3 regions of the Arthrobacter sp. FW306-05-C genome follow, and region 3 is predicted to be linked to each of the others. Evidence: predicted binding sites of a transcription regulator. Region 3 holds the regulator's gene; each other region holds the start of a gene.
What was found. The regulator LexA, encoded in region 3, represses DNA repair genes until DNA is damaged. The targets are predictions, from matches to a motif close to TCGAACANNTGTTCGA.
Positions count from the first base shown of each region.

Region 1: the regulator LexA is predicted to act here: its motif matches at 5,736-5,751, upstream of LFT44_RS20290 (shikimate dehydrogenase).
Region 2: the regulator LexA is predicted to act here: its motif matches at 2,844-2,859, upstream of LFT44_RS00660 (LexA family protein).

Region 1 covers NZ_CP084556.1:4,369,699-4,377,524, forward strand. Annotated here, with positions in the region: gene LFT44_RS20270 (lyase family protein) at 1-1,403, opposite strand, end outside; gene pcaG (protocatechuate 3,4-dioxygenase subunit alpha) at 1,400-1,957, opposite strand; gene pcaH (protocatechuate 3,4-dioxygenase subunit beta) at 1,960-2,829, opposite strand; gene LFT44_RS20285 (bifunctional sugar phosphate isomerase/epimerase/4-hydroxyphenylpyruvate dioxygenase family protein) at 2,869-4,761, opposite strand; gene LFT44_RS20290 (shikimate dehydrogenase) at 4,761-5,642, opposite strand; gene LFT44_RS20295 (IclR family transcriptional regulator) at 5,796-6,659, opposite strand; gene LFT44_RS20300 (MFS transporter) at 6,893-7,826, shown strand, end outside.
Region 2 covers NZ_CP084556.1:134,153-141,978, forward strand. Annotated here, with positions in the region: gene LFT44_RS00645 (ABC transporter substrate-binding protein) at 1-556, opposite strand, end outside; gene LFT44_RS00650 (lmo0937 family membrane protein) at 847-993, shown strand; gene LFT44_RS00655 (Y-family DNA polymerase) at 1,077-2,375, opposite strand; gene LFT44_RS00660 (LexA family protein) at 2,399-2,830, opposite strand; gene LFT44_RS00665 (hypothetical protein) at 2,968-3,525, shown strand; gene LFT44_RS00670 (HAD family hydrolase) at 3,645-4,463, shown strand; gene LFT44_RS00675 (hypothetical protein) at 4,585-4,833, shown strand; gene LFT44_RS00680 (glycerophosphodiester phosphodiesterase) at 4,880-5,707, shown strand; gene LFT44_RS00685 (hypothetical protein) at 5,741-6,109, opposite strand; gene LFT44_RS00690 (DUF6480 family protein) at 6,245-6,481, shown strand; gene LFT44_RS00695 (EAL domain-containing protein) at 6,536-7,597, opposite strand; gene LFT44_RS00700 (putative bifunctional diguanylate cyclase/phosphodiesterase) at 7,769-7,826, opposite strand, start outside.
Region 3 covers NZ_CP084556.1:1,502,371-1,510,196, forward strand. Annotated here, with positions in the region: gene hflX (GTPase HflX) at 1-1,544, shown strand, start outside; gene LFT44_RS06945 (ATP-dependent DNA helicase) at 1,537-3,597, shown strand; gene lexA (transcriptional repressor LexA) at 3,723-4,460, opposite strand; gene LFT44_RS06955 (LysM peptidoglycan-binding domain-containing protein) at 4,820-5,170, shown strand; gene LFT44_RS06960 (histidinol-phosphate transaminase) at 5,282-6,400, shown strand; gene hisB (imidazoleglycerol-phosphate dehydratase HisB) at 6,461-7,087, shown strand; gene hisH (imidazole glycerol phosphate synthase subunit HisH) at 7,084-7,826, shown strand, end outside.

The sequences.
Region 1 (7,826 bases), 1.6 Mb from region 3:
ATCTCCGCCGCCTGGCCCAGGTAGCTGGCCGGATCCAGGAGTTCCTTCAGCCGTGCGTCGGTGACGACGGCGGCGGGGACAGCTTCACGGAGCAGCTTCCGGTACGCGGCCCCCTGCTCAGTGGGGGGCGCCTGCAGCGTCTGGTCCACCACGTCCTGCAGTTGCTGCTTGCCGCTGCGGCCGTCCTTCTCCTCGAGCAACGGTGCCACCGCTGCGCTGACGCCCTCGGCCAGCAGCAGCGGCCCGGCAAGGTCAAGGTTGCGGCGCATGGCGTCCGAGAATACCCGCAGCCCCTCGGCGAGTTCGCGGAGGTGCCCAGCGGCCCCGAGGGCGAGGGCCAGCAGCTGTCGGAGAGCCGGCCACTCCGTGTGCCAGGCTCCGTCCGGGCGCTCATCGTTGAAGTTGGCGGCGGCCACGTGCAGCTGAGCTGCCAGCTGCGGTGCCTGCAGTGCGGCGCTGCGGACCAGGACGGACAGCACGGGGTTCTGTTTCTGGGGCATGGCGGAGGAGACGCCGCGGCCGGCAGCGCGCGGTTCGGCGAGTTCTGCCACCTCGGGCCGGCTGAGGAACAGTACGTCCGCGGCGATTTTGCCAAAGGCGTCCAGCACGGAAGCCAGTGCATGGCCCAGGGACGTGATGGCCAGCCGGTTGGTGTGCCAGGGAGCGGCCGCCGGGGCCAGGCCCAGCTGCACCGCGAGGGCATCGGCCAGGCTGAACGGGGTGGCGGAGGAGCCCTCCGTCAGCACGGTGCCCGCAGCAAGCGTTCCAGCAGCCCCGCCGAATTGGACCGGGAACTCCAGTGCCTCCAGCTGGCGGCCCGCGGCGGCGACGCCCTGGAACCATTGCGCCGCCCGCAGCCCAAAGGTGAAGGGAAGGGAATGCTGGGTCAGGCTCCTGCCCACGCACAGCGTGTTCGCATGCTGCCCCGCCAGGGCGGCGAGCGCCATCGTCGTACCCCTTATGTCTGCCAGCACGGCGTGGACGGTGTTGCGGGCCAGCAGCATGAGTGCGGTGTCCAGCACGTCCTGGCTGGTCAGGGACGTGTGCACGGCCTTCCCGGCTCCCACGCCGGCGATGTCCAGGGCCGCCACGTTTTTCCGGAGATCGGCCAGGAGGGGAATCACCGGGTTGCCGCCGCCCTGGGCGCGCAGCGCGATACCGGCCAGGTCGTAGCGCCCCGCCTCTGCGGCGGAAGCGACGACGGCGGCCGAACCGGCGGGTGCCAGGCCGGCCCGTTGCAGCACGGCTGCCCAGCCGGACTCGACGGCGAGGATGGCCGCCAGCACTGCCCGGTCCCCCGTCAGCGCTGCCACCAAAGGTGAGGCTGAGACGGGACTGAGCAGGCCGGCGTCGGCCTCTTCTGCGAAGGCGCGCAAGTCTCCCAAGGCGGCGGCGTGGGTCACTGGAAGTCCAGGAAGACCGTCTCGTCCTCACCTTGGAGACGGATGTCCCAGGTGAGGCCCCCGTCGGCGTCTCGGCGGGCGATGAGCGTCTTGCGGCGCTCCGGGTCCAGGGAGCTCAGCAGGGGGTCGTTGGCCAGGGCCTCGGTGTCCTCCGGCAGGTAGATGCGGGTGAACAGCCGGTTGGTGAGGCCACGGGCAAAGAGCGCCACGGAAATAAAGGGCGCTGCACCCGGCTTGGTGGGGCCGGGGTTGACGGTGGTGAAGGTAAACACGCCGGAGTTGCCCACGGCGCCGCGTCCCCAGCCGGTGAAGGTGTAGCCGTCGCGGACCAGGGAGCCGGTGCGCTGGACGATCTTGCCGTCGGCATCCGGCTGCCAGATCTCAAGGATGGCGTCCGGGATGGTGTGGCCGGCGCCGTCGTAGACCGTACCCTGCAGGCGGATGCCGCCAGGGAACCCGGGAGGGAGCAGCTCGTTATCCTTCTCGAACGGGAGGGCGTAGCCGTAGAACGGGCCCACGGTCTGCCCGGGGGTGGGTACCAGTTTGGTGCTCATGTCTACTCCTCGTCGCCTTCGGTGCCGAATGCTTCATTCTCGGTCCAGGTCCGCTTGGGGCCGGTCAGGACAATGTCCCAGTTGTACCCCAGGGCCCACTCCGGCTCGGTGAGGCTGTGGTCGTAGGTGGCCACCAGGCGGTCGCGGGCGTCCTGGTCCACGATGGTCTGGTAGATCGGGTCCAGCGGGAAGAGCTGGTCACCCGGGAAGTACATCTGGGTGATGATCCGCTGGGTAAACTCGCTGCCGAACAACGAGAAATGGATGTGCGCCGGCCGCCACGCGTTCAGGTGGTTCTTCCAGGGGTACGCACCGGGCTTGATGGTGATGAACCGGTAGGAACCGTCCGGGCCGGTGATGCAGCGGCCGATGCCGGTGAAGTTGGGATCAATGGGGGCCGGGTGCTGGTCGCGCTTGTGGATGTAGCGGCCGGAGGAGTTGGCCTGCCAGATCTCCACGAGCTGGCCCGCCACGGGGCGGCCGTCGCCGTCCAGGACCTTGCCGGACACGATGATCCGCTCACCCAGCGGTTCGCCGTTGTGCTGGATGGTCAGGTCCGACTCCAGCGCGTGCACGTCCTGGTGTCCGAACGCCGGCGAGAACAGCTCGATGGTCTCCGGGTCCGCATGCTGCAGGCTCTTGGTGGGGTGGCGCAGGATGCTGCTGCGGTAGGGCGGGTAGTCCAGCCGCGGCTGCGTTTCCTGCTGGGCGCCGTCCTTGAGGGCCCGCTGGTAGGCCTCGCCGATGGCGGTGATCTCTGCACTGAGGTCTGCCTGCGATTCGATGGCCTTGTCCAGCTGGTGGGCGGCCTTGGGTTCGGCCGGGGGCACGAGTTCCTCCGACTCCAGCTCCTCGGTGATGTTTTCCGGCACGGCTGGCTCCTTTCTGTTTTGTTCGTTTCCTGCTCTGGTCTAAGTGGTGCGGTGTGGCGTGCTGCGGTGCAGCGAGTCGTACTGGACCGCGTGGCGTACCGGCGCGTTGGGGGCGCCGTAGCCGTCGTAGTTGCCGCGGCGTTCCACCATTTCGAAGAACACGCTGCCCACCGTGGCGGTGTAGAAGTGCAGGAATTCTCCGTCAGCGTCCCGGTCGAACAGCAGGTTGAGCTCCTGCAGGGTGGCCAGGAAATCCGGCTCGAGGTCGAACCGGGCGTCCAGGTCCTCGTAGTAGTTGGCCGGGATCTGCAGGAACTCCAGGCCGCGGTCCCTCGCAGCCCGGGCGGTTGCCACGAGGTCGTCCACGGCGAAGGCGATGTGTTCCTGGTAGGTCTTGCGGGCCTCGTTCCGTGCCTGCTGGATGGGGGCCAGGTTCAGCACCAGCCGCACCGCGCCGTCGGAGGTCTGCATCACCTGTGAGCGCACCAGGCCGCTGGGGCTGGGCACCTCGGCGAAGGGCTGGGGCTCCAGGGCCAGGGCACTGGTGTAGAAGAGGACGGCCTCATCAAAGTGCTGCCAGGGCTGGGCAAGGTTGACGTGGTCGATCACGGCACTGGACCCGGCTGATGGGTGTTCGAGCCCTTCCCCGAACTCATGCGTCCACGCTGCGGTGCCGTCCGGGCTGCCCTGGCAGAGGAAGATCTCGGTGGAGTCCGGCGCGGAGATACCCTGGAACACTTCCTCGTCCGCCTGCACCTTGCGGGCCACCACGGGCGCCTTGAGCTGCTGGGCCCGGGCGGAGGCAATCACGGGGGAATCGACGTCGAACCCCAGCGCGGCGATGGCCGGTTCCGCGTGCTGCGCGGCCTGCTCGTTGATGATCACCCGCGCCTGCCCCATGGTCCACAGCTGGACGTCCTTGGTGCGGTGCCGGCCCTCGAACGCAAAACCCAGCTGGCCCAGCAACTTCTCCAGCTGCGCGGTATCGTCCGCCTTCACCTCGGCAAAGTTGAAGCCGGCGGGCTCGTTCACCTTGGGCAGCGTGGCCAGTTCCATGGGATAACGACGGCGGACCACGCCGCTGTTCCCCGCCGCACCTTCGGCTGGGGTACCGGCCAGCCACTTGGCGCTCTGCTCCTCCAGCCAGATGAGCGAGCGCATGGCGTCCACGGCCGTACGCTCAACGTCGGACTGGCGGAAGACATCGTTGAAGACCTCGAGGGAGACGGGACCGGAGTAGCCTGCCCGGACCACGTGGCCCATGAACTTGGCCAGCTCGAACTGCCCCTCGCCGGGGAATACGCGGTAGTGGCGGCTCCAGGAGAGGACGTCCATGGAGAGCTTGGGGGCGTCCGCCACCTGGACAAAGAAGATCTTTTCGGGGTCAAAGGCCTCGATGTGGGAGGTCTCCCAGTCCCGGCTCAGGATGTGGAACGAGTCCAGGCAGGTGCCCAGGTTGGGGTGGTCCACCATCTCCACCAGGCGGTAGGCGTGCTCGTAGTCGTTGACGTACTTGCCCCAGGCCAGGGCCTCGTAGGCCACCTTGACGCCGTGGTCCCCGGCGAGGTTGGCAAGCTGCGCCAGCTGTTCAGCGCGGACGGCATCGTCGTCGATGGTGGCAGTGGCGACGTTGGAGCAGACCAGGATCGTGTCCATGCCAAGGCGCGCCATGAGCTTGAACTTGGCCTCGGCCCGCCGGAGGTTGGCCTTCAGCGGGTCCGGCGAGACGCCGTCGAAGTCCCTGAACGGCTGGTACAGGTCCAGGCCAAGGCCCAGGTCCGCCGCCATCTTCCGCACGTCCTCGGGGCTGAGCGGGGACGTGACCAGGTCCTGTTCAAAGATCTCGATCCCGTCGAAGCCGGCGATGGCGCAGGCCTGCATCTTTTCCTTCAGGGTCCCGGAGAGGCAGACGGTGGCGATTCCGGTGCGCATCAGGCGGCCACCTCCTCGGCGGCCACGAGTTCCAGGAAGTGTGAGCGCATCCGGTCCGGATCCGCCTCCAGCCCGGTGAAGATCCGGAAGGCGTCGGCGGCCTGGCCTACCGCCATGCGGCCACCGTCCAGCACCTCGCAGCCCTTGGCGCGGGCGCCGCGGACCAGTTCGGTGTCGATGGGGCGGTAGACGATGTCCGCCACCCAGTGCCGGGGCTCCAGCAGGTCCAGGTCCAGCGGGACGCCGGGGTGGGCGGCCATGCCCACCGGGGTGCAGTGCACCAAACCGTCGGCCAGGGGCATGAGCTGCGGCAGCTCCGCCGTCGTGCCTGCCGTGACGGTGCTGTCCGGGAAAAAGGCCTGCAACTCGGCAGCCCGTGCGGCGGCCCGGGCGGGGTCCATGTCCACCAGGTCCAGCGTCCGCACGCCGGCGGTGAGCAGGGCGTAGGCCACCGCCGATCCGGCGCCGCCGGCACCAAGCTGCACCACACGGTCCAGGCGGGCGCCGGGAAGTCCGGCGGCGAGCGCCGCGGCGAAACCGGAGAAATCGGTGTTGTGGCCGATGAACCTGCCGTCGCGGATCACCACGGTGTTGACGGCGCCCAGGCGGCGGGCATCGGGGCTCACCTCGTCCAGGTGCTGCAGGACCAGCTGCTTACAGGGGTGGGTGATGTTCAGGCCGTTGAAGCCCAGGTTGCGGGCGCAGTTCAGGATGTCACCCACGGATTCCCCGGTGAGCCCCAGTTCAAGCAGGTCAATGGGCCGGTAGAGGTAGCGCAGGCCCTGCACATCACCTTCCCGTTCATGCATGGGCGGCGTAAGCGATGGCATCACACCATCACCAACCAGTCCCACCAGGTAGGACTCAGTTCGATTGCTCATGCGTGCAGCTCCTTTGGTACGGCACCGGGCAGCAGCGGAACTTGGGCCGCGCTGCGGGGTGATAGGGATTACGGTACATCAAATGTTCACTTATCGCACCGTTGTTCTAGATACGAACATTGGCGGGTCAAGAGGGCGTAATGAAGCAGCCCGCTAGCGCTGCGGAAGCCGTGCTGCGAGCTCCGCAGCCGCCTCCTGCAGCAGGGGTACATGGGCAACCAGCTCATCCAGGCCCAGTCGGAAGACGGGCACGGCGGTGGCCAGGGAGGCAAAGGCATGTCCCTGGCTGTTGAGCAGCGGGACGGCCACGGCCCGCATGCCGGCCTCGTTTTCCTCATCCATGACGGCGTAGCCCTGCCTGCGGACCTTGTCGATTTCCGCACGGAAGGCGTCGCGGTCGGTGATGGACTTCCCGGTGAACGCTTCCAGCGGCAGCTCGTCCAGCAGTTTTTCCCGTTCGGCGTCCTCGGCGAACGCCACAAGAGCTTTGCCGACGGCGGTGGCTGACAGGGAGCCCAAGTGGCCGGGGTCGCTGGTCACCCGGAAAGTCTGCGGGCCGTCCACCTTGCTCACGGTCAGGTGGTGCAGGCCGTCGCGGACACTCAGGATGGTCGCTTCGCCGGTTTCGGCCGTCACCCGGCGGAGGACCGGCATAGCAGTGCCGGCAAAGCCGTGGTGGTTGGAGACCCGCTGCCCCAGCTGGAAGATCCGCAGGCCCAGGTGGTAGCGGCGGCCGTCCGGCTCGTAGTCGACGAAACCGTCGCGGGTCAGGGAGCCGAGCAGGCGGTAGGTGGTGCTGAACGGAAGTTCCGCCCGGCGGGAGATGTCTGCGGCGGTGGCGCCCCGCGGTTCCTCGCCCAGCAGGACGAGCAGGCCAAGGGCCTTGCCCACCATGTCTGTGCGGTCGGCGGGACGGGCAGCAACCCTTCCCTCCGGAGGCATGGCGTTGACAGGTTCCGCAGTGGGGGCGGCTACAGCGGAGTCGTCGTTGATCGCTGTGGTTTGGTTCACACTCATGACTCCATGTTGCCACAATGTGAGAGCTGCTTCTAGATGGTGATTATTTTTCTTGACAGGTGACAGCACTCACAGTCATAGTTTCTGTATCGCACAAGTAGCTCCCACCATGTGGCTATTTATGCCGGGTCTTTTCCGGACTCCAGCCGCATCGCGCCCCGCCCGCACCAAGGCAGCGGCGGCTGCGACCACCAGATCCATCCGCGACAATGTCGTCACACCAAAGGAACACCATGAGCAAGACACTTCCGTCCGCAGAGGCGGGTGCCCTCACGCATGCCGGGACGCCCAGGAAGGCCGCCCTCGCCAGCTTCCTCGGCAGCGCCGTCGAGTACTACGACTTCTTTATCTTCGGCTCCGCCGCGGCGCTGATTTTCCCCACGGTCTTCTTCCCCAGTGCCGATGCCAACGCCGCCATCATGTCCTTCGCCACCTTCGGCTTCGCCTACGTGGCGCGCCCCGTCGGCGCCATCATCCTGGGCCACTTCGGTGACCGGGTGGGCCGCCAGAAGGTCCTGATGTTCACGTTGGTGCTCATGGGTGCGTCCACCTTCGTCATCGGCTGCCTCCCGGACTTCCGGACTGTGGGCTGGTGGGCTCCGGCCCTGCTGGTGCTGGCCCGGCTGTGCCAGGGCCTCTCCGCCGCGGGTGAGCAGGCCGGCGCCTCCTCCATGACCCTTGAGCACGCCCCGGACAACCGCCGCTCCTTCTTCACCTCCTGGACGCTCACGGGAACGCAGGGCGGCCAGATCCTCGCCGCCCTGGTGTTCATTCCCGTCCTGGCCCTGCCGGATGAGATCAAATTCGGCATCGGCTGGCGCATCCCGTTCTGGCTCAGTGCCGCGGTGGTTGTAGTGGCATTCCTCATCCGCCGCACGCTCCACGAGCCGCCCGCCTTCGAAGAGGCCCGGAAGACCGCACAGATCGCCAAGCTCCCGGTCGCTGACCTGCTCAAGGGCCACTGGCGCGACGTCCTCCGCGTGATCTGCTGCGCCTTCATCGCCGCCGTCTCCACCGTGTTCGGCACCCTGGCCATCAGCTATGCCAAGACCGTGGCCGGCGTTGACGGCACCACCACCCTGTGGCTGGTGGTGGCCGCCAACATCGTGGCCCTGGGCACCCAGCCGCTCTTCGGCATGCTCGCTGACAAGATCGGCCGCAAGCCCG
Region 2 (7,826 bases), 1.4 Mb from region 3:
TGCCGCCAAGCTGCGGCGAAGCCAAGGTCTTGCCCTTCAGGTCCGCGGCGGAGTTGATCTCCGGCTTGACCACCAGCTGCGCACCACCGGCGGCTGCGCCGGCGATGATGTTGACGGATTCGCCCTGGCTCTTGACGAACGAGTTGATGGCCGGATTCGGTCCGATGTAGGTGGCATCGATGGCGCCCGCGTTCAGCGCTTCGATGGCTGCGGGGCCGGCGTTGAAGACCTGCGTGCTGAGCTTGGTGCTGCCGAGTTCATCGGCGATGAAGCCCTTGCTGACGCCCACCAGTGCGGGGGCGTGCGTGACGTTCCCGAAGTAGCCCAGCTTCAGTTCGGCGGCGGGGTTGCCGGACGGGACGGTCTCCTGCGTGGCGGCAGGGGTGGCGCTGTTAACGGAGGAGGCGACGGCGGCACCCCCGCCAATGAGGGCCAGGACGGCTGCCGCGATCCCAATCTTCAGGCCTACCGAGCGGTTGGGTTTGGCGGACTGGCCGGCGACGATGCGGGTGGAGCCTTGCTGGTTCTGCGGACTGTTGTCCTGCGGGTTTGCCATGGGAAATCCTTTGCTGCGGGCGGATGCTGAGACGAGATTACGGAGCGCCCGGCGGCCCGACAATCGATCATGTAGCAGGCGTTCACGGGGCGACTCGCAGGCTCAACGCGGCGTAGCGGGAAGTCAAAATTCGTAGCGCGACGTCTTGGTTTGGGCTGATAGGCAGCCGGTATCGGCGGCGGATGCGATCAACGCTTGCTTTTCCTGTTTCGCCTGCATTGATTCAGCTGCCGCCTTGGTGGGTACGTGGCCCGCATGGGGATTTTGAAAAACTAGTCAAGGAGACTCTCATGTTGCTTTGGATCGCCATTATCATCGCTGTTCTCTGGCTTCTCGGACTGCTCGCGAACATCGGCGGCGGCCTTATCCACATTCTTTTGGTCGTTGCAGTAGTCGTCCTAATCTTCCACTTCGTCACAGCCCGGAAGCGCGTCTAGGCGGGCAACGTCCGGACTAAGACTTCCATGCAGGAATGAGGTCCCGCCGCTGGCACTGTGCCGGCGGCGGGACCTGCCGCTTTTCAGGCCGCTTTGACCAGGGGGAGTTCGTCCCAGTGCGTGGTGTACCGGGGGGAGCGCATGTCCCGTTTCATGGTCCAGTCCAAACCGGACTTGATGCCCGCGTGCCCCAATCCGATGGCACCCCGCCCGAAACGCCTGCTCACGTCCTCAAGCAGCGGCCCGATCCCGCGTTCCTCATGCCGGTTCTCGAACGGCTTCAGCGGCGGCTGGTTTCCCGTGGGCCGCAGGTCGGTGAGCATCAGGCCCGCCTTGGCATACTTCAGCCCTTCGCGGGTGTGCGGCAACAGGGCGTGCGCGGCCTTGGTGAGCAGCAGCGGATCCGCCGTGGGCATGGGCAGTGAGACGCATACCGAGGGGTAGGCCTGCTCGTTGTCCCTGAACGGGGAGGTGGCAGCGAATGCCGTCAGGACCTTCGCCTGCAGCCCGTGCTTTGAGAGCCTGGCGCTTGCCTGCTGCCCGTAGATGCTGAGCACCTCCCGAAGGCCTGCGGTGGTGGTCACAGGCGTGGCGAAGGAGCGGGAGAAGATCAACTGGTCGCGTCCAATCCGTTCCTCCTCCATGGGGATGCAGGGGGTGCCGCGGAGCTCCAGGACGGTGCGCATCAGGACCACGGAAAACCTGTCGCGGATCACCACGGGGTCCGCGCGGACCAGGTCCAGGACGGTGAAGATCCCCAGGACGTTCAACCGCCTGGTGAGCCGGCCGGCGATGCCCCAGATCTCATCCACGGGCAGGCGGCCCATCAGCGCCTCCCGCATGTCTGCCGGGACCGACTCCCAAAGGCAGACCCCGCCAAAAGCAGGATTGTTCTTGGCCCACTTATTGCAGAGCTTGGCCAGGGTCTTGGTGGGCGCAATGCCCACGCAGACCGGGACGCCCACGTGCCGCCGGACTGCCTCCTTCATCCTGCGGCCCAGGGCCAGCAGCTCTCCCGGGCCGCCCTTCACGCCCAGAAATGCCTCATCAATGCTGTAGACCTCCAGCCAAGCCGAGTACCTGCCCAGCAGTTCCATCACACGGGCGCTGATATCCCCGTACAGCTCATAGTTGCTCGACTTTGCCACCAGGCCCCACTCCTTGGCCCGCGGCGCGAGCTTGAACCAGGGTTCACCGGTGGTGATGCCCAGGGCTTTCGCCTCGGGGGAGCGGGTCACCGCGCACCCGTCGTTATTGGACAGCACCACCAGCGGGCGTCCCTCCAGGGAGGGGTCGAACGCGCGCTCGGCCGAGGCATAGAAGCAGTTGACGTCCACATGAGCGATCTGCGGCATCTGCCGCATCACCATAGGCTTAGCCATGGGACTTCCCAGCCATCACGGCCTCAAACATGGTGCAGGCACCTGGTGGCAACGCCCCAGACGGTCAGCTCGGACAGGGCGGGCACATGGATGTCCGGGTACTTGGGGTTTTCCGCCTGGAGCAGCACCCCGGTGCGGGTGATGCGGAGGCGCTTGACCGTCAGTTCGCCGTCAAGCACCGCGATCACCACGGATCCGTCCTTGGGCTCCAACGCCCGGTTCACGATCAGTTCGTCGCCGTCACTGATGCCCGCTCCCTCCATGGAGTCACCGGTCACGCGGACCACGAAGGTGCTGGTGATGTCCTTGATCAGGTGCGCGTTCAGGTCGATCCGGCCGTCAAAGTAGTCCTGTGCGGGCGACGGAAAGCCCGCCGCCACCGCCACGGGTGAGATCAGCACCGAGAACAACGAGGCACCCGCGTCTATCACGCGGGGACCGACAATAACGCCCACAACACACCTTTATTCGAAAATATGTTCGATAGTTTCAGTGTAGCCCCGGAGGCTGACAACCGGCACTCCTCACGGTCCAGGGCGCGGAGAGGCTAGGCTGGGAGCACTGTCAGCTCTGGGGGAAGCGGATGCGGTTCGTGCGGTTTTGGCTGGTTCCTGCAGCGATACTCGCCGCGCTGACGGGCTGCGAGTACAGCGGCCCGCCGGAGGGGCAGGCGAAGCCGTCAGCCCCGCCGACAACGGCACCTCGGAACCTGGACACCGACCAGGCGCGGGGAGTGGAGTTCCTCATGAACCCTGCGGACGGCGCCGCCAGCCGCTACGCCTTCCGGCCGGTGCCGGCCTCCCCGGAACTTGCCACCGGCATGCTGCAGGGCGCGGACGGGCTGAAAGTGGCGGTCCATTCCGGCCAGCCTTCCGCTTCCGGGCCTGAGGCGGAGCTCAGAGGCACGCTGGCCAAGGACGGGGCAGGCTGTGTCATCCTGCAGTCGGAGGCTGGGGATGATTACACGCTGATCTTCCCCGAAGGAACCAGCCTCGATGGCGAAACACTCCTCCTGCCCGCCGGCCCCCGGCTTGCCAACCGCGACCCGGTAGCCCTCACCGGCAACCGGGTCCCCGCCGATGAAAGCCTGAGCATGTGCCTGAATTATGCCCGGCTCTACTCCGTGGAATCGGCTGCCATCATCCCCTGATGGAAGGGGGCACGTCCGTGATCCAACAGACGCGGGAGGTGCGTTGCGGGGAAGTACGACGACGCCCTGCCGCCTTCCAGCGCACTCCGGCTGCCCAATGACCCACGTAGACTTGCAGGATGCGGCTGGTAGCAAGCGATATCGACGGAACGATCCTCGGGCATGACGGAAAAATCAGCCCCCGCACCGTCCGCGCCTTCCACGCCTGCCGTGATGCCGGCGTCGAACTTGTCTTTGTTACAGGCCGGCCACCCCGGTGGCTGCACCCCCTCGAAGAACAACTGGGCCACACCGGCCGCGTGATCTGCTCAAACGGCGCCGTGGTGTGGGACCTGGAAGCGGACCGCCTGGTCTCCGCCCGTACCCTGGCCATCAACACTGTCCTGGAAGTCCGGCGCATCATCAAGGAGCTCCGCCCGGCTGCGCTGTTCGCCGCGGAGACGCTCACCGGCTTCCATCTGGAACCGGGCTTCATCGAGAACGAGTCCAGCGAGCTGCTCGCCGAATTCACCCCGGCGCCGCTGAAGGACACGCTCACCGGCGAGGACTCTGTGGTGAAATTCCTCGCCATCGTCCGCGACGGCACGCCTGACGACTTCCTCGCCGAGGTGGCTCCCGCTGTCGGACACCTGGCCGCGGCCACCCATTCTTCGCCCGGCGTCGCGATGCTGGAACTGTCCCTGCCCGGCGTGAACAAGGCCGTCACGCTGGCCGAGTATGCGTCCGCCTTGGGCATCGGGGCCGCCGACGTAGTGGCTTTCGGGGACATGCCCAACGACATTGAAATGCTCCGGTGGGCCGGCCACGGCTATGCCATGGCCAGCGGCCACCCGGAGGCCATCCGCGCGGCGGGGCAGCAGGCACCGCATTTTGACGACGACGGCGTGGCCCAGGTTTTGGAGGCCCGCCTCGCTTCCCTGGGCGTCCAGTTTTCCTGAACCCCAGCCTGCCGCATCCGGCGCCACCGTTTTCCCAGCTTCCGCTCACCTGGCGTTTACCTTCCCGCCGTAGCGTCAAGCGTGGAGAGCAGGCACCTCCGCCGGCTCAAAGGGGGTAACGATGGCAAGAAGCACCAAGCAGCACGCAGCTGAGGCGCCGCTCCGCGCAGCAACGCCCGCTCCGCACTGGAAGCAGCTGCGCCAGGGCGACCGGGTCCGGGTCCTCTTTTCGCCCGGCTTTGAATCGGGCGGCGTGGTGGACACCATCACGCCGGACCACACGGCGGTCTGGGTCCACCTCGACGGCGGCCGCGGGCGGACCCTGCTGCACTGCGGTGACGGCGTGGACATCCTTCCCTGCGATGGCTGAACTGCCGCGCTGACTGAAGGCCTCGGGCCTCGGGTACGCTCGCAGTGTGACCCTGCCCTTCTTCGAGCACCCGGACGACGCCGGGCGGCAGCTGCCCATCGCCATGGCCCACCGCGGGTTCTCGGGCGAGGGTCTGGAAAACTCCATGGCCGCGTTCCGCGCCGGCGTTGAACTCGGCTTCCGGTACCTCGAAACGGACGTCCACACCACGTCCGACGGCGTGCTGCTGCTCTTCCACGACGAAACCCTGGACAGGGTGACGGACGGCAAGGGCCGGGTGGCGGAGCTGCCCGCGGCGGAGGTGGCAAAGGCGCGGATCAACGGCCGCGAGCCCATCCCCACCTTCGACGAACTGGTAACCCAGCTTCCCGACGCCCGGCTCAACCTCGACGTCAAGGACTGGGGCTCGGTCCGCAGCACTGCGGCCGCCATCGAGCGGCACCAGGTGCACCACCGGGTGCTGGTCACCAGTTTTTCGGACCGCCGACGGCGGGCGGTGCTCAAGCTGCTCAGCCAACCGGTGGCTTCGTCCGCCGGAGTGGCCTCGAATGCCCTCTTCACGCTGCTGGGCCCGGTACTGCCACGCCCGGTGTTCCAGCGGCTGATGCGCCGGACTCTGCGCGACGTGCACGCACTGCAGGTACCCGTCCGCTATGGACGGATACCTGTAGTCACTGCCGGCTTCATCCGGCGCGCCCATGAGCTGGGCCTGGTGGTGCACGTATGGACCATCAATGAGGAGGCGGAAATGCGCCGGCTCCTCCACCTTGGCGTGGACGGGATTGTCACGGACCGGGCGGACCTGCTTCGCGACGTGCTGCGGGCGCGCGGCCAGTGGCGGCATGCGCCCGGGCCGGAGGACCCGGCCGGCTGAAGCGCACCCGGCTTATCCAACCTGTCGGGAGACTTAGCCGCGGTCCGCTTCGGTGGGCGCTGTCGCATCGCCGGCCAGGCCGCCGTCGTCCGACGCCTCGTTCTGCTTTTGGTCGTTCCGGGCCATGTCGCTGTGCGCCCTGTCGTTGTCCGTCTCATCAATGTCCCCGCCCAACGGGCTGTTGGACACCGGGGCCGGGGCGGCCCCGGTCTTGAGGCCTGGAGCCTTCTGCTTCTCCGCCTCCATCGCATTCGAACCCTCACTCAGGGAAGAGTGCACTTCAACGTCGTCATTGGGGTCCGCCGGATTCGGAACATCCATCTTTTCCGTCGGCTTGGATGTCCCGGCCAGGTCCTCCATCGCGTTTTCCGCTGCCTTGCCGATGCTGTCGCCGATTCCCATCTGACTGCTCCTTCCGACGTCGTATGCCGGCGCCCCAGCGGCTAACCGGCCCTACTCCTCCAGAATTATCAGCATGCTTACAATTAGTCCAGTGCTGGGGAACCGAACCGCAGCCGGAGAGGAAGGAATGGCAGCATGAGCACTTACCATCCGGAAAATGACCCCGCGAATCCCGACCGTCCCGGGAAGGACGATGTTGGCGCCGCCCAGCCCCACCTCGCTGAGCAGCGCAGCAAAGAGTCGGGCGGATCGCCGAACCCCGACCCTGCGGAGGGCAACGTCACCGGCCTGGAGCCGGGCGGGGGAGTTCCTCCCGGGGAGACCCCGCCCGCCGAGGACCAAATGAGCAGGGACCAGGGCCACTCCGAATAGTGCCTGGGTGGGCAGCGGCTGGCGGCTTTCGGTCCGCCGGCCGCTGGTCCATCGTCACGACGCCGTTGTGCCCCGCTTCTTCTGCGACTTGCCCGGGCCGGCGAGGTGTCGCTCCAGGCCGTCCATGTCCAGGCGCGTGTTCCAGTTGGCCCAGTCCTCGGGCCGAACGGACGGCCGGCCCAGCAGGTAGCCCTGGCCGGCGCTGATGCCAAGCTCGGTGAGGGCCTTCAGTTCGCCCACAGTCTCGATGCCTTCCGCCACCAGAGTCACACCAATCTGCTCGGTGAAGTCCACCAGGCACGACGCAAGGGCGTGCTGCAGCCCGTCCTTGTCCACATCGGCGATGACGTTGCGGCCCACCTTGAGGAAGTCGGGCCGCAGGTGGATCATGCGGCTCAGTGCCCCTGCGCCGGTGTGGGTGTCGTCGACGGCGATCCGCAGCCCCTTTTCGCGCAGCGGATTAATCGCAGAAATAAATTGCAGGTATTCCTCTTCCGGAATATCCGCGGTCAATTCGAGAACCACCCTGTCGATGGGAAGCTCGATGTGGTCGAACAGCTCCGGCAGCCGCGGGTCCGTGCAGGACGTGGGCGAAATGTTCAGCGAAACATATAGGTCTTCCGGCAGGGTGCGGGCCGCCGCGGCAGCGGAGCCGAGCGCCGAAAACTCAAGGTTTGCCCCAAGGCCCACGGCGGCTGCCTCGGCGAACCACAATTCAGCGGCGGCTCCGTCGTCGCTGACGAAACGGGAGAGAGCCTCTGCACCCACCACGGTTTTTCCTTCGAGCCCATAGATCGGCTGGAAGGCGGTCATCAGCATCTGGTTATCGAGCAGGGCGCTTATCCGGGACATGCTGCGGATGGCGTCCAACTGCTCTGCGAACTGCGGTGGCAGGGCGGGCGGGGTCAGGCGCATTTCCCTGGCCGTTTGCAGCGTCTCCACCGTATTGGCATCACTGCGCCTGGTCTCAAGCAGATACTCCAGCAGCGCCCGCTCCGGCACGCCGGGATTTTCGTCGAGGCTGTTGCTCAACCGCTGCCGGACAGCCGCTCCCGCAGGATCCGTATCCGCCAGGACAGCGGCGATAATTCCCCATGCCTGTACCCGAACCGACATTAGCAACGCCCCCAGTTGACGAAGTAATGACCCAATGGCCCAATTATGTTCAAATTTCCAAACGCCTTATAAAAGTACGGTGCCGAACGACCCTGAATTCCGCGGCAGCGACGAACCGGACACCGCACGCTGATCGTATAACGGCGGCTCCAAAAGCGCAGTAGTTTTGCGCTACTGGTTAGCGCTTTCCTGCTGGTCAGCCAGCAGATCCGGGATCTGCTCCGGCGGA
Region 3 (7,826 bases):
CCCAGGACATGAGTCCGCAGGAGATCCAGGCTGTCATCGACCGGATCCTCGCCAAGGACGTACCGGCCAAAAATGTCAGCACGCCCCGCGGTGAGGGCAGCGGAGATGGAAAAGCGGTGCTCGGCAGGGCACAGGCCATTTCCCGCCTGGACGAAGAGCATTCAACCTACGACGGCGACCAGCAGGACCTTGAGGAGCGGCGCGCCCTGCGCCGGCGCGCAGGTCTGTCCACCGAGCTTGAGGACGTCACCGAGGTTGAGTACCGCCAGCTGCGCCTGGAGCGCGTGGTCCTGGCCGGGCTCTGGTCCGAGGGCACCCTTGCCGACGCCGAAAACTCCCTGCGCGAGCTGGCCGCCCTTGCCGAGACTGCGGGCTCGGAGGTCCTCGACGGGCTGGTCCAGCGCCGCGACAAGCCGGACCCCGGAACCTTCCTGGGCTCGGGCAAGGCGCAGGAGCTGAAGGACATTGTGATATCCACAGGCGCGGATACCGTGGTGGTGGACGCCGAACTGGCACCTTCGCAGCGGCGCGCCCTGGAGGACATCGTCAAGGTCAAGGTCATCGACCGGACCGCCCTGATCCTGGATATCTTCGCCCAGCATGCCAAGAGCCGCGAGGGCAAGGCGCAGGTGGAGCTCGCACAGCTGGAATACCTGCTTCCCCGCCTGCGTGGCTGGGGCGAGTCGATGTCCCGCCAGGCCGGTGGCCAGGTGGGTGGCGCCGCCGCCGGCATGGGCTCCCGTGGCCCCGGTGAAACCAAGATCGAACTGGACCGGCGACGCATCCGTACCCGCATGGCCAAGCTGCGGCGCGAAATCGCCGCGATGAAGCCCGCGCGGGAGACCAAGCGGGCCAACCGCCGTCGTAATGAAGTGCCCTCCGTTGCCATCGCCGGGTACACCAACGCCGGCAAGTCGTCCCTGCTCAACCGGCTCACCGACGCCGGCGTCCTCGTGGAGAACGCCCTGTTCGCCACCCTGGATCCCACCGTGCGCAAGGCGGAAACCGCCGATGGCCTGGGCTACACCTTGGCGGATACCGTGGGATTCGTCCGTTCGCTGCCAACCCAGCTGGTGGAGGCCTTCCGCTCCACGCTCGAGGAAGTGGCGGACGCCGACCTGATCCTGCACGTGGTGGACGCCTCGCACCCTGACCCGGAAGGCCAGATTGCTGCCGTCCGGAAGGTCTTCAGCGAAGTTGACGCCCGGAAGGTGCCGGAGATCATCGTGCTGAACAAGGCTGACGCCGCCGACCCCTTCGTAGTGGAGCGGCTGAGGCAGCGCGAACCGCGCCATGTGGTGGTCTCTGCCCGCACGGGCGAGGGGATCCCGGAACTGCTGAAGGTCATCAGCGAATCCATTCCCCGGCCTTCGGTCAAGATGGAATTGCTCATCCCGTACGAGCGCGGCGACCTGATCAGCAAGCTTCACGAGTCCGACGCCGAGATCCTCAGCCTGGACCACCTGGAGGCCGGCACCAGGGCTGCCGTCATGGTCCGGGAGGGCCTGGCGTCCGAACTGGAACCCTTCACCGTCAATGGGTGACCCCGCGGCGGACGAAGCCGCGCAGACGGCCGGTGAGCAGTTCGTCATCGAACTGCTTGACCGGGCCGTCGCAGGCATGGGCGGTCAAAGCCGCACCGGACAGCATCAAATGGCCCTGCAGGTGGCCCGCGCCATCGAAACCGGCAACCACCTGCTGGTCCAGGCCGGCACCGGCACCGGTAAGTCGCTTGCCTACCTGGTGCCGCTGATCGCCCATGCCCTGGAAAGCAACAAGCCTGCTTTGGTCTCCACAGCCACGCTTGCCCTGCAAACCCAGATCGTCGGCAGGGACCTGCCCCGTCTTCTGAAGAACATCACCCCGGCACTGGAACGGCCCGTCAAGGTTGCCTTGGTCAAGGGACGCTCCAATTACGTCTGCCGCCACAAGCTCGAAGGCGGTTTCCCCTCCGAAGAGCCCTCCGAAGGCCAGCTTTTCTCGCTTGGCGAGGACACCAGCGTGCCGCACTTCGCAGCGTCCGTGGGCGGCCCCTCGTCCCAGCTTGGCAAGGAAGTGGTCCGTCTCCGGGAGTGGGCGGAGAAAACGGCCACGGGTGACCGGGATGAACTGCTCCCGGGCGTGACCGACCGCGCCTGGCGGCAGGTCTCCGTGACGTCCATGGAGTGCCTGGGTGCCCAGAAGTGCCCCATGGCTGCCGAGTGCTTCAGCGAGCTCGCCCGGCAGGACGCTGCCGAAGCGGACGTGGTGGTGACCAACCACGCCATGCTCGCCGTCAGCGCATTCGAAGGACTTGCCGTCCTGCCCGAGTACGACGTCGTGGTGGTGGACGAAGCGCACGAACTCCAGGACCGGGTCACCGGAGCAGTGTCCGGCCAGCTGTCCGTCGCGATGGTCCACGCCGCCGCTGCCGGTGCCCGGAAACACACCGCCATCACCGTTGATGCCCTCAATGCCGCAGCGGCCAACCTTGAGCTGGCCCTCGCCGGCGCACCCAGCGGCCTGCTTCCCAACGGCCTGAACGATGAACAGCTGGACTGCGTGGACCAGCTCCGTGAGGCCTGCCGGGCTGCACTGTCCGATTCCAAAGGGGACAGCAACACCACTGCCGACGGCGGCCGGCAGCTGGCCAGGTCCCGCCTCATGCTCATCCTGGAACTGTGCGAGCGTCTGGTCGCCGCCAGGGAAAACCGGGAAGTCGTGTGGTTCTCCCGCGCCAGCACCTTTGACCCCGGCCAGGGCTACTCGCCGCCGGACGAGACTGCGCCGGTGCTGATCAACATCGCCCCATTGTCCGTCGCCGGGCGGCTGCGGGAAGGGCTCTTTGCCGACCACACTGTCGTGCTGACTTCCGCCACCCTGGCCATCGGTTCCGCTTTTGAACCTGCTGCAGGAGGACTGGGCCTTCTTGGCGACGGCGCCCCCAGCTGGACCGGCGTGGACGTCGGCTCGCCCTTCGACTACCCCAAGCAGGGCATCCTCTATGTGGCCGGGCACCTGCCCAAGCCCGGCCGCGGGGTGTCTCCGGAGGCTCTGGAGGAACTGGAAGCCCTGATTAAGGCGTCCGGCGGGGGAGCCCTTTGCCTGTTTTCCTCACGCCGGGCTGCCGAGGAGGCCGCAGACGCCCTGCGGCCCAAACTGGACGTGACCGTCCTGTGCCAAGGGGAGTCGACCATGACCGCCCTGGTCAAACAGTTCGCCGATGAGCCGGACACCTGCCTTTTCGGAACCATGTCCCTGTGGCAGGGAGTCGACGTGCCGGGCGGCTCCTGCCGGCTGGTGGTGATTGACCGTATTCCGTTCCCGCGGCCGGACGATCCACTGATGACGGCGCGTTCCCGGGCCGTGGCACAGGCCGGCGGCAACGGCTTCATGTCCGTATCAGCCACCCACGCGGCCATCCGCCTGGCCCAGGGCGCCGGGCGGTTGATCAGGTCAACCGCGGATAAGGGCGTTGTGGCCGTGCTGGACTCCCGGTTGGCAACCGAGCGCTACGCCGGGTTCCTGCGGGCTGCCCTGCCGCCGTTTTGGGCCACCACGGACCGCAGCAAGGCGCTGGCAGCCCTCACCAGGCTGGGGGCGGACGCAGTCCGGTAGCCTCCTGACGACGCACCGCGGAGCTCCAGGGGCACAGCGCGCCCCTGGAGTGCCTCCGCGGGGCCCAGGACGGCCCGGACGGATTCCTGCAGCGCGGGCCGGTGCTTGTGGCGGGAGGGAGCGCGCTAGAGCGAACGCAGGACCGAGACGACTTTGCCCATGATGGTGGCATGGTCGCCCAGGATGGGTTCGTACTGCGTGTTCTGGGGGAGCAGCCAGGTATGGCCGTCGCGCTGGCGGAAGGTCTTGACGGTCGCTTCGTCGTCGAGCAGCGCAGCAACGATGTCCCCGTTGGCTGCGTCAGCCTGGCGCCGGACCACCACCCAGTCACCGTCACAAATGGCGGCGTCCACCATGGAGTCGCCGGCCACCCGCAGCATGAAGAGTTCGCCCTGGCCCACCAACTGGCGGGGGAGCGGCATAACATCCTCAACAAGCTGCTCCGCGAGGATGGGACCGCCGGCAGCGATCCGGCCCACCAGGGGAACCATTGCGGTATCGAGCGCGGTGGGCAGCTCGGTCACTGAGGCGCCTCCGCCGGCGGGTTGCGTCGCAGGGGAGTCGCCTGCGGCCTTGCCGGTACCCCCGTCCAGCGTGAGGGGCATCAGCACTTCCATGGCGCGGGGCCGCTTGGGATCGCGACGCAGGTAACCGAGTTTTTCCAGCTGGGAGAGCTGGTGGGTCACGCTGGACAGGCTTGCCAGTCCGACGGTGTCGCCGATCTCGCGCATGGAGGGCGGGTACCCGTTCTCATTGACGGAGCGCTGTATGGTTTCGAGGATTTTCTTTTGCCGGGGCGTCAAGCCTTTGGCGGTCCTCTTGGTTTGCGGGGCGGTCCTGCCCCCGGCGGCTGCTGCTGCCATATTCGCCAATGCCTTTCGCTTGCCGCCGGATCTTCCGCCCCGGTGCTGGCTTGCACGCACCGCCGGAAGGACTCCCACTGTCATTGTCAGACCCTGCTGTTCAACTTCAGGGGTGGTTGTTCTTTGGTTTCAAAGCTAGGCCAGCCACATTGCTTTTTCAAACATTTGTTCTAGCGAGTCTCGACATTGTTCGTTGATAGGTGCTAAAACTTAACAAGCAAAGTTCGAACATGTGTTCTAACCAGCGCACGCCCTATTCGAAAACGTGGCCGGAGGAAGTTCCGGACCGTCGTCTGAATGGTCGGGGCGGCCTCGGGGGAACACCCGGGCAGCACGGCAGGTCCAGGAGGGCTCAGTTCATGTCAGCTTCATCTCGTCACCACGTTTCACCTTCGTCCGCGCCCCTGCGGCTTACCCGGCGGGGGCGGATCGTCCTGATCGGCGTTCCGCTGGTACTCGTCGCTGTTTTCCTGCTGTCGCTGTCGGGGTTCTTCAACTCGCCCGCCAAGGCCTCAGACTCCGCCGCGGATTTGGCGGTGACACCGACTGTCACGGTTACCGTGCAGCCGGGCCAGTCACTGTGGACCATCGCCGGTGCTGTTGATCCGAACCGGGACGCCCGGGACGTGGTGGCAGACATCGTCCAGCTCAACAACCTCAGCGCCGGCTCAGTCCTGCCCGGGCAGCAACTGTTTGTCCCAACACACTGAAGCCCGCTGTCCACTCCAGGCATGGCGCCGGAGAAGCGGGATGTGGCACGCTGAGGGCGAACAGGAACCGTCACATTTTCCGGTCGTTGCTGCGGCAACTAAACTGTTCAGGTGAACGACCAGCTAGAGCGTCTGAACCGGCTTCCCCTCCGCAGCAACCTTCGCGGGCTCACCCCTTATGGGGCGCCCCAACTGGACGTCCCCATTCTCCTGAACGTCAATGAGAACACCCATGGCGTCCCCGCCGATGTGCACGCCGCCATTTCCGCCGCAGTCACGGAGGCTGCCGCAGGCCTGAACCGCTATCCTGACCGGGAGTTCACTGCACTCCGGAAAGCCTTGGCGGAGTACCTCGGGCATGGGCTTGACGAAAACAACGTATGGGCAGCCAATGGCTCCAATGAGGTCCTGCAGCAGATCCTTCAGGCTTTCGGAGGCCCGGGCCGCACCGCCCTGGGCTTTCCACCCACGTACTCCATGTACCCCCTGCTGGCCAGCGGGACCGACACGCAGTACATCACCGGGGAGCGCTCCGAGGGCTACGACCTGAGCGCAGAGTCGGCCGCACGGCAGGTCAAGGAACTGCAGCCGAACATCGTGTTCCTCTGCTCGCCCAACAATCCCACGGGAACCGGGCTCGGTCTGGATGTCGTGGAGGCTGTCTACGAGGCCGGGGAGGACGGCCAGGCGATCGTGATCGTGGACGAGGCTTACCACGAGTTCGCGCACGACGGAACGCCCAGCGCGCTGACCCTGCTTCCCGGCCGGGAGCGGCTGATCGTGTCCCGCACCATGAGCAAGGCATTTGCCCTGGCCGGCGCCCGGCTTGGTTACATGGCCGCCGCGCCGGAGGTCACCGACGCCCTGCGGTTGGTGCGCCTTCCGTACCACCTCTCGGCCATCACCCAGGCCACTGCGCTTGCCGCCCTCGAACACCGCGAGGCCCTTATGGCGGACGTCCAGGACATCAAGGCCCAGCGGGACCGGATCGTGGCGGAACTGACACGGATGGGCCTGACGCCCGCGGCCTCCGACTCCAATTACGTGTTCTTCGGCGGCCTGGAAAACCCCCACCAGGTCTGGCAGGAACTGCTGGACGCCGGTGTGCTGATCCGTGACGTCGGCATCCCCGGCCACCTTCGGGTTACTGCGGGCACTGAGGCGGAAACCACAGCCTTCCTCACGTCCCTGGAACGCATCCTTGCGGGCCAGGCCGCGCTTCCCGCCTAGACTTATAGTGCGGCGTCGGCGCCTTGAACCACTTCTTCTCCCACAAAGGATCCTTTCACCATGAGTCCAACCGGATTGAATACGGCTGCGGCCAGGACCGCCCGCATGGAGCGTGCCACCAGCGAGTCCTCCGTCCTCGTGGAGATCAACCTCGACGGAACCGGAGTGTCGGATATCGATACCTCGGTGCCGTTTTACGACCACATGCTGACTGCCCTGTGCAAGCACTCCCTGATCGACATGACGGTCAAGGCCACCGGCGACACCCACATCGACGTCCACCACACCGTGGAGGACGTTGCCATCACCTTCGGCGAGGTCCTGCGCACTGCCCTGGGCAACAAGGCGGGAATCCGACGTTTCGGTGAGGCCACTGTGCCGCTTGATGAAGCGCTTGCCAACGCGGTAGTGGATGTCTCCGGCCGCCCCTACCTGGTGCACGGCGGCGAGCCGGCAGGCCAGGAGTACCACCTGATCGGCGGCCACTTCACTGGCTCCCTGACCCGCCACGTCTTCGAAGCCATCACGCTGCACGCCGGCATCTGCCTGCACATGACCGTATTGGCCGGCCGGGACCCGCACCACATCGTCGAGGCGCAGTTCAAAGCCTTCGCCCGTGCCCTGCGCGCCGCCGTCGAACCGGATCCCCGCGTCGAGGGCATCCCGTCCACCAAGGGCGCACTGTGAGCGGCCAGGTCCTTAAGGACGGGGCCATCATCGACCCCTCCGCCTCACGCAAGCTGCCTTCCCCCGAGGGCAAGCCAACTGTCACGGTTCTGGACTACGGTTCCGGGAACGTTCGGTCAGCGGTCCGCGCACTGGAACGTGCCGGCGCGGAAGTGATCCTGAGTTCCAAGCCGGAGGACGTGCTGAACGCGGATGGACTGGTGGTGCCCGGCGTCGGCGCTTTCGAGACGGTGATGCGCGAACTCAAGGCCGTGGACGGCATCCGGCTCATCGGCAGGCGCGTTGCCGGCGGCCGCCCGGTGCTGGGCATTTGCGTAGGCCTCCAAGTCCTGTTCGAGGCCGGCGTGGAGCACGGCACCGAAGCCGAAGGCATCGGCGAGTGGCCCGGAAAGGTGGAGGCCCTTCCCGCGGAAGTCGTCCCCCACATGGGCTGGAACACCGTCCAGGTCCCCGAAGGCTCCAAGCTCTTTGCCGGCGTCGAAAACGAGCGCTTCTACTTCGTGCACTCCTACGGCGTGCAGGAATGGAACTTCGACGTGATCCAGCCCCGGATGGCTCCGCCGATGGTCACCTGGTCCGAGCACGGCGCTCCCTTCATTGCGGCCGTGGAAAACGGCCCGCTCTGCGCCACCCAGTTCCACCCCGAAAAATCAGGAGACGCCGGTGCGCGTCTGCTGCGTAACTGGGTGGAAGGCCTGCGCAAACCAGCCAATGACGAATCCAGTTCCGGAGCAGCATC